Regions from separate parts of the Roseixanthobacter pseudopolyaromaticivorans genome, predicted to be linked through region 1. Evidence: predicted binding sites of a transcription regulator. Region 1 holds the regulator's gene; each other region holds the start of a gene.
What was found. The regulator HrcA, encoded in region 1, represses chaperone genes, less so after heat shock. The targets are predictions, from matches to a motif close to GTTAGCACTCNCNNNNNGNGAGTGCTAAC.
Positions count from the first base shown of each region.

Region 1 (4,546 bases):
CCTTTCGCCAGGGCCGCGCGTGCCTGCGCCGGGCAGGATCATGATGCCAGCGTCGCGATGACCGCGTTCAGCACCGGGAACCCTCGTGCGGTTGCGGCCAGCCGGTTACCGGTGCGCCGTACCAGGCCGTCCTGCTCCAGCTCGGCGATGCGGCTTTCTGCAATGGCCTTCCCGGCGAGTTTTGCGTGCCGGGCAAGATCAACACCTTCGACGAGCCGTAGCCCCATGAGAAGCAGTTCGTCCGCCTGCTCGGCCGGTTCCAGGGGCTCGTCGGAGACGATGCCGTGGCCGTTCGCTTCCACCAGCTCCAGCCATTGCTCCGGCTGTTTCTGTGTGAAGGTGGCGCGGCGCGTGTCGCCCACCGCGAGCCGCCCATGGGCGCCGGGGCCGATGCCGGCGTAGGTGCCATAGCGCCAATAGACGAGATTGTGCCGCGCCTCGGCGCCGGGGCGGGCGTGGTTGGAAATCTCATAGGCGGGAAGGCCGGCTTGCGCCGTGATCTCCTGCGTCACATCCCAGAGCGCGCGGGCATGGTCGTCGTCGGGGATCAGCAGCTTGCCGGCGGAATATAGCTTCTCGAACATTGTGCCCGGCTCGATGGTGAGCTGGTAGAGCGAGAGATGCTCGCACCCTTCCGCGATGGCGCGCTTCAGCTCGCGCGCCCAGTCTTCCGGCTTCTGGCGCGGGCGGGCATAGATGAGGTCGAAAGACACGCGCTCGAACGCATGGCGCGCGATCGCCACCGCCGCCAGCGCCTCGTCCACCGAATGCATGCGGCCGAGCGCTTTCAGCTCGGCATCGTCCAGCGCCTGGACGCCCAGCGAGACACGGTTGACCCCCGCCGCGCGATAGCCGCGAAACCGCTCGGCTTCCACGCTGGTGGGATTGGCTTCCAGGGTGATCTCGGCATCGGCGGCGAGCGGCCAAGCCGCGTTCACCGCCTCCAGGATCGCCGCGACGGTGCCTGGCGCCATGAGCGAGGGCGTGCCGCCGCCGAAAAACACCGTCCCCGCTTCGCGCGGCCCGGTGAGGGCACGCATATGAGCGATCTCTTGCCGGAAAGCGGCGATGAATCGCGCCTGGTCCGGCGGCGCGTGCCGCACATGGCTGTTGAAGTCGCAATAGGGGCATTTGGCGAGGCAGAAGGGCCAATGCACATAAACACCGAAACCGCCCGCGGTATCTAAACCCGCGCGATCCGATTCTCCTCCCGCATGCGGGTGAGGGGCGGGACCGCTCGATGCGGGGCCGGAAGTAAAAGAAGGGATCGTGGTCATGCCTCCAGGCAGGCCTGCGCCAATTGGCGAAAGGCGCGGGCGCGATGGGAGAGGCCGAAGCCGAGCGGCGGCATGGAATGCTTCTCCTCCGCGCTCATTTCCGCGAACGTGCGGGTGTGGCCCTCGGGCACGAACATGGGATCATAGCCAAACCCCTTGGCGCCGCGGGTCGGCCACACCAGTTCGCCCTCCACCACCCCTTCGAATTCCTCCACGTGGCCGTCGGGCCAGGCAAGGCAGAGGGCGGAGACGAACCGGGCGGTGCGCGCATCCGGATCGGTGGCGCCGCGCGCCACCAGCAGCGACTGGATGGTCTCCATCGCCTTTTCGAAATCGCGCTCCGGCCCGGCCCAGCGGGCGGTGTGGATTCCGGGCTGGCCGCCGAGCGCGTCGATCACCAGCCCGCTGTCATCGGCAAACGCGGGCAATTGCGCCGCCGTGGCCGCCGCGACCGCTTTCAGGCGGGCATTGGCGGCGAAGGTGGTGCCGGTCTCGTCGGGCTCGGGCAGGTTCAGTTCGCCGGCGGACACCGCTTCCACCCCATAGGGTTCGAGCAGCATGCGCATCTCGATGAGCTTGCCCTTGTTGTGCGTGGCGACCACCAGCCGCCCTTCGAGCCGGCGATGGGTCATCAGGCCACCGCCTGCTTCTGCAAATCCACCAGCTGGTTGATGCCGGTGCGGGCGAGCGAGAGCAATTGCAGGAACTCCGCCTCCGTGAACGGGGTCTTTTCCGCCGTGCCCTGGATCTCGACGATGCCGCCGGAGCCGGTCATGACGAAATTGGCGTCGGTCTCCGCCTTGCTGTCCTCGGGATAGTCGAGGTCGAGCACCGGGGTGCCTTCGAAAATGCCGCAGGAGACAGCCGCGACGTGCTCGCGCAGGGGAATGGTCTTCAGCATGGAGCGCGAATACATCCAGCTCATGCAGTCATGCAGGGCGATCCAGGCGCCGGTGATGGCGGCCGTGCGGGTGCCCCCGTCGGCCTGGAGCACGTCGCAATCAAGCGTGATCTGACGTTCGCCGAGGCCGACCAGATCGGTCACCGAACGCAGCGAGCGGCCGATCAGCCGCTGGATCTCCTGGGTGCGGCCGGATTGCTTGCCGGTGGTGGATTCGCGCCGGGTCCGCTCCAGCGTGGCGCGGGGCAGCATGGAATATTCCGCCGTCACCCAGCCGCGGCCCTGGCCCTTCAGCCACGGCGGCAGGCGCTCTTCCAGGGTCGCCGCCACCAGCACGTGGGTGTCGCCGAACTTGACGAGGCAAGAGCCCTCGGCATGGCGCAGAACGTTGCGCTCGAAGGAAACGGCTCGCATCTCGTCGCTCGCGCGGCGGCTCGGGCGCATAATCTATCCAATCCATTGTGAAACAGGCCGCCGTTTTAGGGGTGGGCGCGCGCGGGGGCAAGGGGCGTGGTATGATGAAGGCTTGAACCACAGAAGGATGGATTCCCCGGTCGTCCCGCCGACTTCCCGCTGAAGCTGTCCTGTCCGTGTGCGCCGGAGTGAGGCCTTGCCCATCGATCCCATCATTCCTCCCTTTTCAGCGGCCCTCGGCCAGATCGACGAGCGCTCGCGCGAGATTTTCCGCCAGATCGTGGAAAGCTATCTCGCCACGGGCGAGCCGGTGGGCTCGCGCAACATCGCCCGCCTCATCCCCATGTCGCTGTCGCCCGCCTCCGTGCGCAATGTGATGGCTGACCTGGAGGCGGCGGGGCTGATCTACGCACCGCACACCAGCGCCGGCCGCCTGCCAACCGAACGCGGACTGCGCTTTTTCGTCGATGCGCTGATGGAAATCGGCGATGTGAGCGAGGGCGACCGGCGCAACATCGAGTCCCAGGTCGCCGCCGCCGCCAAGGGCTATACCGTGGACGGCGTGCTGCGCGAGGCCTCGGCCCTGCTGTCCGGCCTGTCGCGCGGGGCGGGCGTGGTCACGACCATCAAGACCGATCCGCGCCTGAAGCATGTGGAATTCGTGCCGCTGGACGCGAACCGCGCCTTGGTGATCCTGGTGTCCGAGGATGGGCAGGTGGAGAACCGGGCGGTGCCGCTGCCCATGGGCCTGCCGGCGTCCGCCCTCACGGAGGCGACGAATTTTCTCAACGCCCATATTCGCGGCCGCACGCTCGCGGAAGCGCGGGCCGAGATGGAAAACCTGCTGAGCGACCTGCGCCAGCAATTGGATGCCCTCACCGCGCGGGTGGTCGAGGCGGGCCTCGCTTCATGGTCGGGTGACGGGCCGGCGGAGCGCAAGCTGATCGTGCGGGGACAGGCGAAACTCCTGGAGGATCTCCATGCGCTGGAGGACCTCGAGCGCATCCGCCTGCTGTTCGACGATCTGGAATCGAAGCGCGATGTGGTGGACCTGCTCGGCCGGGCGGAGGATGCCCAGTCGCTGCGCATCTTCATCGGCTCGGAGAATAAATTGTTCTCGCTCTCCGGCTCTTCCACCATTGTCGCGCCCTATCATGACAGCCAGGGCCGCGTGCTGGGCGTACTTGGGGTGATCGGCCCCACGCGGCTCAATTATGGGCGCATCGTGCCCATGGTGGACTTCACCGCGCGGGTCGTGAGCCGTGTTCTGGGAGCCCCGGGGGCCGACGCGGCTTGATTTTTCCCGCCATGCCCCCGATATGCGGAGCGAAATCGGTGCACCTGCCCGTGGGGCGGTGTTTGTTAGCGACGAGGACATGGGCATGAGCGATCAGGGTGGCGCGAACGACGCGAAGCCCCATACCGACCTGAACTCCGATCCCGAGGGCGCAGAGATGGAAGCGCTCGCCGAGGTCGGGGAGGCCGGTGGACTCCAGGCGGAGAAGCAGCGGCTGGAAGGCGAGGTCGCGAATTTGAAGGACAAGTTCCTGCGCGCCTATGCGGAAGCGGAGAACATCCGCCGCCGGGCCGAAAAGGAAGTGACCGACGCCAAGACCTATGGCATCGCCTCCTTCGCGCGCGACGTGTTGAACGTCGCCGATGATCTCGCCCGCGCGCTCGGCGCGGTTGAGGCGGAGGCCAAGGAAAAGGCCGAAGGCGCGTTCAAGGCGCTGCTGGACGGTCTGGAATTGACCGAACGCAGCCTCCAAAAGGGTCTGGAAAAGCACGGCATCCGCAAGGTTGAGCCGGTCGGTGAGAAATTCGACCCCAATCTCCACCAGGCGATGTTCGAAGTGCCGGACGCGAGCGTGCCGAATGGCACCGTGGTGCAGGTGGTGCAGTCCGGCTATGTGATCGGCGACCGAGTTCTGCGTCCCGCCATGGTCGGCGTTTC
Region 1 is NZ_CM195539.1:3,430,843-3,435,388, reverse strand. Features, by position in the region: gene hemW (radical SAM family heme chaperone HemW) at 39-1,277, opposite strand; gene rdgB (RdgB/HAM1 family non-canonical purine NTP pyrophosphatase) at 1,274-1,909, opposite strand; gene rph (ribonuclease PH) at 1,909-2,622, opposite strand; gene hrcA (heat-inducible transcriptional repressor HrcA) at 2,789-3,889, shown strand; gene grpE (nucleotide exchange factor GrpE) at 3,975-4,546, shown strand, end outside.

Region 2 (4,546 bases), 1.5 Mb from region 1:
AAATGCAGGCTGGCCGTGGGCGCGGCGACCGAGCCTTCCACCTGCGCGAAAATCGGCTGGTAGTCGATGCGGTCCTGCGCATCCTCCGGCCGTCGGGCGGCGATATAAGGCGGCAGCGGCATATGGCCGACCGCATCGATGGCGGCATCGAGCGCCGCGCCGGACAGGTCGAAGGCGAAATCCACGTCGCCCTCCTCGCCCTTGGCCAGCACGGTCGCATCCAGCGTGCCGAGGGCGCACGTCTCGCCCGCACCGCCGAAGCGCACCCGATCCCCCGGCGCGAGGCGCTTGGCGGGACGCGCGAAGGTGCGCCAGCACTCGGGTGAAAGGCGCTTCACCAACGTCGCCTCGATGCGCACGGTGGAGCCGCCCTCGCGGCTGCGGGTGCCGTCGAGGCGGGCGGGGATGACCTTGGTATCGTTGATGACCAGCGCATCGCCCGGCCGCAGGAAGCGGGGCAGGTCGCCGATATGGGCGTCCTCCAGCTCCGGCGTTCCGTCAGGGCGCACCACCAGCAGGCGCGCGGCGGCGCGCGGCTCGGCGGGGCGGAGCGCGATCAGCTCGGGCGGCAGTTCGAAATCAAAGGCGTCTACGCGCATGAAACCCACATGCGCCGCGGTCCATGCGGCGGGAGCGCCTTCCTAATTCGGTTTGGCCGGAAGGGAAACCACCAAACGAGCGCTCAGAAGATGGCGACGGCGCCCTGCCAGATGGCCCAGCTCATGGCCGCCGTGATCAAAATACCCAGCACGGTGGCGAAGAAGCCGGCGAGGATCACCGCGCCGTCGCGCTCCACCAGGCCGAGGCCGAAGATGCACACGGCAAAGCCCGGCGGCAGATTGCCGAGGAACGGAATGGGCAGCAGCAAGATGAAGCCGAGCAGCACCACCACCGCGCCCACCACCCGGCGGGCCGTGGGGCCGGCGAACATCTCCATGCGGGGCCGCGACCAGCGCTCGAACCATTCGATGGTGGGACGCGACCGGGTGACGATGGCGTCCAGCATGCTGCGGGAGAAGGTCTGGCGGGCGATCCGGTCCGGCAGCCACAATTCCTGCCGGCCCATGGCCATCTGCAGGCCGATGAGGCCGAGCACGATACCGCAGATCACCGGGATTCCCGGCGGCATGGGAATGCAATTGGGAATGCCGAACAGCAGAAAAGTAATGCCGAAGGCGCGGTTGCGCAGCGCATTGATCAGATCGCCGATGGCGACGCGCTCTCCTTCCTGGGCGGCGAGTACGGCGGCGAGCAGTTCAGACGTGCGCGGTGTGCGATGATCCACGGGGGCCTCGGGTCCTTCAGGCCTTCCTCTTAGCACCGCGAAAGCGGCGCTGTCAGGGCATAAGCTGCAATCGCTCCAGCCTGTTGGCTTGCCCCCGTGGATCGCTCCGGCGCCGAACGCCTCAGTGCAACACGAACAGGCCGCTGACGGTGCGCAGTTCGGCGGGCTTGATCAATTGCTGGTGCGTGACCTCCACCGAATGCAACTTTCCGTCCAGATCGCGCTCCCAAAATTCAAGGAATTTCATCAGCTCGGGAAATTTCGGGCACAAATCATATTGCTGCCAGATAAAGCTCTGCAAGAACGCCGGGTGGTCCGGCATGCGGTAGAGAATGTGAGCGGTGGCCAGGCCGTAGCCCGCCATCTGTTTGGCAAAACCCTCCGAAACCATCTTCGACACCTCCGTGCGGTGCTCCAATCGATCATGGGCAAAAGGATTGTCGGCTCGCTACCTTGCGCGGGCCAGACTAAAATTTGGTATATCGGTTCAAATTCAAGGCGTTAGCAGCGAAGGCGCCGGAGTGCTGACAAGGTGGCCGGGACCGGCCCCGTAGCACTCACCACCGAAGAGTGCTAATAATCCGCCCGCCTGCCCTTGCGAGGGGACGAAGCCCCTCCTAGATCAGGCTGGCCGCGGCGGTGATGCCGCGCCCGTGAAGAAGATCAAACATTGAACCGGAGGTTCCCGATGGGTTTCCGCCCTTTACATGACCGCGTGGTCGTGAAGCGCATTGAAGCGGAGCAGAAGACTGCTGGCGGCATCATTATCCCCGACACCGCCAAGGAAAAGCCCCAGGAGGGCGAGGTGGTTTCCGTGGGCCCTGGCGCGCGTGACGAAAGCGGCACTGTTGTCGCCCTCGACGTGAAGGCCGGCGATCGCGTGCTGTTCGGCAAGTGGTCCGGCTCCGAGGTGAAGATCGACGGCCAGGACCTGCTCATCATGAAGGAAAGCGACATCCTCGGCGTCATCGCCTGAGCCGTCGCCTTCCCTTCCACGTTCCTCGAAATTCAGGAGACGGCACATGGCTGCCAAAGAAGTAAAATTCTCCGTTGATGCGCGCGATCGCTTGCTGCGCGGCGTCGACATTCTCGCCAACGCCGTAAAGGTCACCCTCGGTCCCAAGGGCCGCAACGTGGTGATCGAAAAGTCCTACGGCGCCCCGCGCATCACCAAGGACGGCGTGACCGTCGCCAAGGAAATCGAACTGGAAGACAAGTTCGAGAACCTCGGCGCCCAGCTGCTCCGCGAAGTCGCGTCCAAGACCAATGACCTGGCCGGCGACGGCACCACCACCGCGACCGTGCTGGCCCAGGCCATCGTCCGTGAAGGCGCCAAGTCGGTCGCCGCCGGCATGAACCCCATGGACCTGAAGCGCGGCATCGACCTCGCGGTCGACGCCATCGTCAAGGATCTCGCCGCCAAGTCCAAGAAGGTGACCTCGAACGCCGAGATCGCCCAGGTCGGCACCATCTCCGCCAACGGCGATGCCGAAGTCGGCAAGTTCCTGGCCGAGGCCATGGAGCGGGTCGGCAACGAAGGCGTCATCACGGTCGAGGAAGCCAAGACCGCGCTCAGCGAGCTGGACGTCGTCGAAGGCATGCAGTTCGACCGCGGCTATCTCTCGCCCTATTTCGTCACCAATGCCGAGAAGATGCGCGTTGAGTTTGAGGATCCCTACATCCTCATCAACGAGAAGAAGCTCTCGGGCCTCCAGGAATTGCTGCCGGTTCTCGAAGCCGTCGTGCAGTCCGGCAAGCCGCTCGTGATCATCGCCGAGGACGTGGAAGGCGAAGCCCTCGCCACCCTCGTCGTGAACAAGCTGCGCGGCGGCCTCAAGGTCGCGGCCGTGAAGGCTCCCGGCTTCGGTGATCGCCGCAAGGCCATGCTGCAGGATATCGCCATCCTGACCGGCGGCCAGGCCATCTCGGAAGACCTCGGCATCAAGCTCGACAGCGTCGATCTTTCCATGCTCGGCCGCGCCAAGAAGGTCGTGATCGAGAAGGAAAACACCACGATCGTGGACGGCGCCGGCGAGAAGGCCGACATCGAAGCCCGCGTGGCGCAGATCAAGGCGCAGATCGAGGAGACCACCTCGGACTACGACCGTGAGAAGCTCCAGGAGCGTCTGGCCAAGCTGGCCGGTGGCGTCGCCGTCATCCGCGTCGGCGGCTCCACGGAAGTGGAAGTGAAGGAAAAGAAGGACCGCGTCGACGACGCCCTGCACGCCACCCGCGCTGCGGTGGAAGAAGGCATCGTCCCCGGCGGCGGCGTTGCGCTGCTGCGCTCCATCGCTGTGCTGGCCGGCATCGCGGTTGAGAATGCCGACCAGAAGACCGGCATCGAGATCGTGCGCCGCGCGATCCAGACCCCGGCCCGCCAGATCGTCCAGAACGCGGGCGACGATGGTTCGGTCGTGGTCGGCAAGATCCTGGAAAACCCGGATTATTCCTTCGGCTACAACGCCCAGACCGGCGAGTATGTCGACATGGTGAAGGCCGGCATCATCGACCCCACCAAGGTCGTGCGCACCGCCCTGCAGGATGCCGCCTCGGTGGCTTCGCTGCTCATCACCACGGAAGCGCTCATCGCCGAAGTGCCCAAGAAGGGCGGGGCCGCGATGCCCCAGATGCCCGGCGGCGGCATGGATTACTGATCGCTTCGCAGCGTTCGGTTCAGGGGAAGGGCGCAGCGCGAGCTGCGCCCTTTTTCGTTGCGCGCCGCCATTTTGAGCGCGCGTGTTGAGAGAAAGCTTTAAGTGCGGCGCAGGATTTTTCGCGCGGCCCGGAGCAATGCCCGCCGCTACGCCTCGCGCACGGCTTTCAGGAATTGCGTGCCATAGCGCTCCAGCTTGGCTTCGCCCACGCCGGACACATCGCCGAGCCCGGCCAGCGAGCGTGGCCGCACGCGCGCGATCTCCATCAGCGTCGTGTCGTGGAAGATCACATAAGGCGGCACGCCCTGAGCGCGCGCCAGCTCCAGGCGCAGCGCCCGCAGCTTCTGATACAGCGCCTCGTCGTGGGGATCGGAGAGCGCCGTCTTCGGCGCCCGCGCCCCGCCCGTCACCCGCGCCGCACGGGTGCGCGCTTCCACCTTCAGCTCGATACGCCGTTCCCCGCGCAGCACCGGCCGGCAGGCGGTCGAAAGGGACAGGCCGCCGTGGCCTTCCACATCCACCTGAAGCAGGCCGAGCGCCACCACCTGCCGGACGATGGCGCGCCACTCGTCCCGCGAGGTCTCCTTGCCGATGCCGAACGTGCTCA
Region 2 is NZ_CM195539.1:1,973,627-1,978,172, reverse strand. Features, by position in the region: gene queA (tRNA preQ1(34) S-adenosylmethionine ribosyltransferase-isomerase QueA) at 1-599, opposite strand, end outside; gene V5F68_RS09530 (exopolysaccharide biosynthesis protein) at 683-1,285, opposite strand; gene V5F68_RS09525 (usg protein) at 1,407-1,676, opposite strand; gene groES (co-chaperone GroES) at 1,974-2,261, shown strand; gene groL (chaperonin GroEL) at 2,308-3,939, shown strand; gene recQ (DNA helicase RecQ) at 4,086-4,546, opposite strand, start outside.
Region 2: the regulator HrcA is predicted to act here: its motif matches at 1,835-1,863, upstream of groES (co-chaperone GroES).

Region 3 (4,546 bases), 400 kb from region 1:
TTGGCCAGACGCTCCTGGAGCTTCTCGCGGTCGTAGTCCGAGGAGGTTTCCTCGATCTGCGCCTTGATCTGGTTCACGCGGGCTTCGATATCGGCCTTCTCGCCGATGCCGTCCACGATCGTGGTCTTTTCCTTCTCGAGGATGACCTTCTTGGCGCGGCCGAGCTGGGCCAGCGTCACGTTCTCAAGCTTGATGCCGAGGTCTTCCGAGATCACCTGGCCGCCGGTGAGGATGGCGATATCCTCCAGCATGGCCTTGCGGCGATCGCCGAAGCCGGGGGCCTTCACGGCCGCGACCTTGAGGCCGCCGCGCAGCTTGTTCACCACCAGGGTGGCGAGCGCCTCGCCTTCCACGTCCTCGGCCACGATCACCAGCGGCTTGCCGGACTGAACGACGGCTTCGAGCACGGGCAGGATCGGCTGCAGACCGGAGAGCTTCTTCTCGAAGATCAGGATGTAGGGATCTTCCAGGTCGGCGATCATCTTCTCCGCATTGGTGACGAAATAGGGAGAGAGATAGCCGCGGTCGAACTGCATGCCTTCGACGACTTCGAGCTCGGTCTCGGCGGTCTTGGCTTCCTCGACCGTGATGACGCCTTCATTGCCGACGCGCTGCATGGCGCCGGCGATCATCTCGCCGATGGACGAGTCGCCATTGGCGGAAATGGTGCCGACCTGCGCGACTTCGGCGGAGGACGACACCTTCTTGGCGCGGCCCTTGATGTCGGCGATGGCGGCGGCGACGGCGAGGTCGATGCCGCGCTTCAGATCCATCGGGTTCATGCCGGCGGCGACCGACTTGGCGCCTTCCTTCACGATCGCCTGGGCGAGCACGGTGGCGGTGGTGGTGCCGTCGCCGGCCAGGTCATTGGTCTTGGAGGCGACTTCGCGCACCAGCTGGGCGCCGAGGTTCTCGAACTTGTCTTCCAGTTCGATTTCCTTGGCGACGGTCACGCCGTCCTTGGTGATGCGGGGCGCGCCGAAGCTCTTCTCGATCACGACGTTCCGACCCTTGGGGCCGAGCGTCACCTTCACTGCATTGGCGAGGATATCAACGCCGCGCAGCATCTTCTCGCGGGCATCGCCGGAAAATTTTACGTCTTTGGCAGCCATGTGCCGTCTCCTGAATAGCTAATCTTGTGGAAGCGAAAGGGCGAACCTTCAGGCGATGACGCCGAGGATGTCGCTTTCCTTCATGATGAGCAGGTCCTGGCCGTCCACCTTCACTTCGGTGCCGGACCATTTGCCGAACAGAACGCGGTCGCCCGCCTTCACGTCCAGCGCGACGACCTTGCCGCTTTCGTCACGGGCGCCGGGGCCCACGGCCACGACTTCGCCCTCCTGGGGCTTTTCCTTGGCGGTATCGGGGATGATGATTCCGCCGGCGGTCTTCTGCTCGGCTTCAATGCGCTTCACGACCACGCGGTCATGCAAAGGGCGGAAGGACATGGGCATGATCCTCTTGGTATTGGAGCGAGCCGGGGGCTCGCGGTCTTTGGCACTCGCGCGATGGGAGTGCCAATCCCGGCCGGAGATAAGGAGCCGCCGCCCGCGCGTCAAGGCAGGCAGACTTACCAATGTGTAAGAGATCGCCGCATAAAGTGACTCAAACAGCGTGTCGGGGCGGCGCGAACGCGAATTTGTGTGTTGGACCAAGCATCGACGCCGCGACGAACAGGCTTTATGGTTGCGTCTCGCCCCGTTTCCCCGACGGGCGCGGTGCCGCATGCGGGTTGCCGTATTCGAGTAAGCTCTCGCCTCGGAGTGTGTGAATGTCTCAGTCCGCAGTTCGGTCCGTCGCCGGGGATGCCTGCGACACCGGCCCTGTTCGCCGTTCCAGCATCTCTTTCTATCGCCTCGGGATGGTCGCGGCCGTCATCGGAGGCCTGGGTCTTGGCGCCTGCGCGACCGGCCCGAGCGAACCGCCCCCCCCGGCGGCGCCGCAATATACCAGCCCTATTCCCGCCGCCAGCCTGGTGGGCCGCTACGGCCTCGCCGCGTTCCACCGCCCGGAGGACGCCGCCCGCACCGAGACCCAGGCGCGCGCGCAATGCAGCAATCCCTATGTCATCACCGCCGGCCCCAATGGCGGCGTGATGATGTATCTGGCCGACGACAACAAGCTCACCGAGCTGGTGTCCAAGGCCGCCGGCGGCCCCACCTTCATCGGACCGCCCGAGGACCCCGCCGGTGGCGAGCGCGACCGCCAGGTCCTGCGCTGGGACGGCCAGGTGCTGGTGCTCAAATGGGTGGACCCGGAAATCTCCAAGCGCTACGGAACCATGGTCTACGTGCGCTGCAGCTGAGCGGGCATGTCCGGGTGGCGGCGTTGGCCGCTGCCCGTCATATGAGCTATTGAACTGTCGCGCCGCGCCGCGGCGACCGGCACTTCCGGGGCGAGCGTGCGGCGCCCCAGAGGGCCAGATGGATCGTTCCGAAAAGCTGCTCCACGGCATCGACAAGAGCATGCGCGTGCTTGAGATCGGGCCGTTGTTCCGCCCCATATGCAGCCGGGCCGAGGGGTGGAACGCCTATTCCATCGATCACGCCAGCGAAGACGAGTTGCGGCAGAAATACCGCAACCATGTGGACGTGGATGTCTCGCGCATCGAGCGCGTCGACTTCGTCTGGCGGGGCGGGCCGATGGTGGATGCCGTTCCCAAGGTCTATCACGGGGCGTTCGATGCCTGCATCGCCAGCCACGTCATCGAACACATTCCCGATCCGATCGCGTTCCTGCGTTCCCTCGCGGCCCTGCTGAAGCCGGGCGCGGTGGTTGCGCTCGCGGTGCCCGATAAACGCTGGTGCTTCGATTTCTTCCGTCCGCTCAGCACCACGGCGGGCTGGCTGGAGGCCAATCGGCTCGGGCTCACCAAGCACAGCCGCGCCACCCGGTTCGAGTACGAGACCTCGGTGATCAATAGCGACGGGCGGGTGGCCTGGGGCCCCGGGCCGCTGGGCACGCCGAGCTTCTCGGGATGCCCGATCTGGCAATCCTATAATGTGTTCCGGCCGCAGAGCGACCTCGAGAACGAGGATTATGTGGACTGCCACGCCTGGTGCTTCACGCCCAGCAGCTTCGTGCTGATCATCGAGGAACTGCACGCCCTTGGCGCGCTCGACTTCCGCATCAAGCACACCTTCCCCACCGTAGGGCACGAGTTTTTCGTCATTCTGGAACAGAGCCAGGAGCGCGAAACCGATGTCGCCCGCATGCAGAAGAGACGCATGCGCCTCATGATGGCGACGGCGCGGGAATTGCGGGAGCAATTGGAGATGCTGCCGGTTCACCTTGACCTGGATTAGAGCTCTTCTGACCTTCCTGCGTGCGGGCCGTGAAAAGCGCGGCGAAATCTTGCAATACGGCGGATGCCCGCTTCCCTCGGCGGAAAACCCGCTTTAGATGGGTCCGGACTCCGCACAGCCTCAGGCGCCGCGGCCCCCTTCTTCGCGCCGCGCTCGGAACGGGCCGCCCGCGCCAGCACCTTGAGTGACACGATGGAACGCGCCGCGACCACCTATGATCCCCTGACTCCCGTGCCCCCCCACCGGCGGGTGTTCTCCGGCTCGGATGCCTTCGCCCTCTGGTTCAGCCTCGGCATCGGCCTGCTGGTGCTCCAGGCGGGTGCGCTGCTGGTCCCGGCGCTCAGCCTCGGCACGGCCTTTGTCGCGATCGTCGCCGGCACCGTGCTCGGGGTGGTCTTGCTCTCCGCGGTGGGGGTGATCGGCGCCGATTCCGGGCTCTCGGCCATGGCGAGCCTGCGGCCCACGCTCGGCTTGCGCGGTGCCATCCTGCCGACGCTCATCAATATGGTGCAATTGGTGGGCTGGGGCGCATTCGAGATCATCATCATGGGCGAGGCGGCGGAAGCCTTGTCCAAGCAGGCCTTCGGCTTCTCGCTGCCGGGCGTGTGGACGCTGCTGTTCGGCGTGCTCGCCACGACCATCGCGGTGATGGGGCCGGTGTCCTTCGTGCGGCGCTTCCTGCGCGCCTGGGGGCTGTACCTGCTGCTGGGCGCGGCGGTGTGGCTCACCTGGCGGCTCATGGCCAATTACGATCTCGCCGCGCTTTTCGCCAAGCCGGGCACCGGCGAGATGAGCTTCGGCGGCGCCATCGACCTCGTGGTGGCCATGCCGCTGTCCTGGCTGCCGCTGATTTCCGATTATACCCGCTTCGGCAAGTCCTCCGGCAGCGTCTTCCGGGGCAGCGCGCTCGGCTATCTGGTCGCCAATATCTGGTTCTACGGGCTCGGCGCGGCCTATGCCCTCGCGTCGGGCGGGGAGGGCACCATCGTGGTGGCGCTCGCCACCGCCGGCGGCGGCTTCGCGCTGCTCCTGATCCTGCTGGACGAGACCGACAACGCGTTTGCCGACATCCATTCCGCGGCGGTCTCCACCGGCACCTTGGTGCCGCTCGCGGTGCCGCATCTCGCGCTCGGCTTCGGCGCGCTGTGCACGCTGATCGCGCTGCTGGTGCCGCTCGCGCAGTATGAAGGGTTCCTGCTGCTGATCGGCTCGGTGTTCGCGCCGCTGTTCGGGGTGGTGCT
Region 3 is NZ_CM195539.1:3,831,006-3,835,551, reverse strand. Features, by position in the region: gene groL (chaperonin GroEL) at 1-1,112, opposite strand, end outside; gene groES (co-chaperone GroES) at 1,161-1,448, opposite strand; gene V5F68_RS18055 (hypothetical protein) at 1,772-2,305, shown strand; gene V5F68_RS18050 (class I SAM-dependent methyltransferase) at 2,424-3,305, shown strand; gene cytX (putative hydroxymethylpyrimidine transporter CytX) at 3,498-4,546, shown strand, end outside.
Region 3: the regulator HrcA is predicted to act here: its motif matches at 1,494-1,522, upstream of groES (co-chaperone GroES).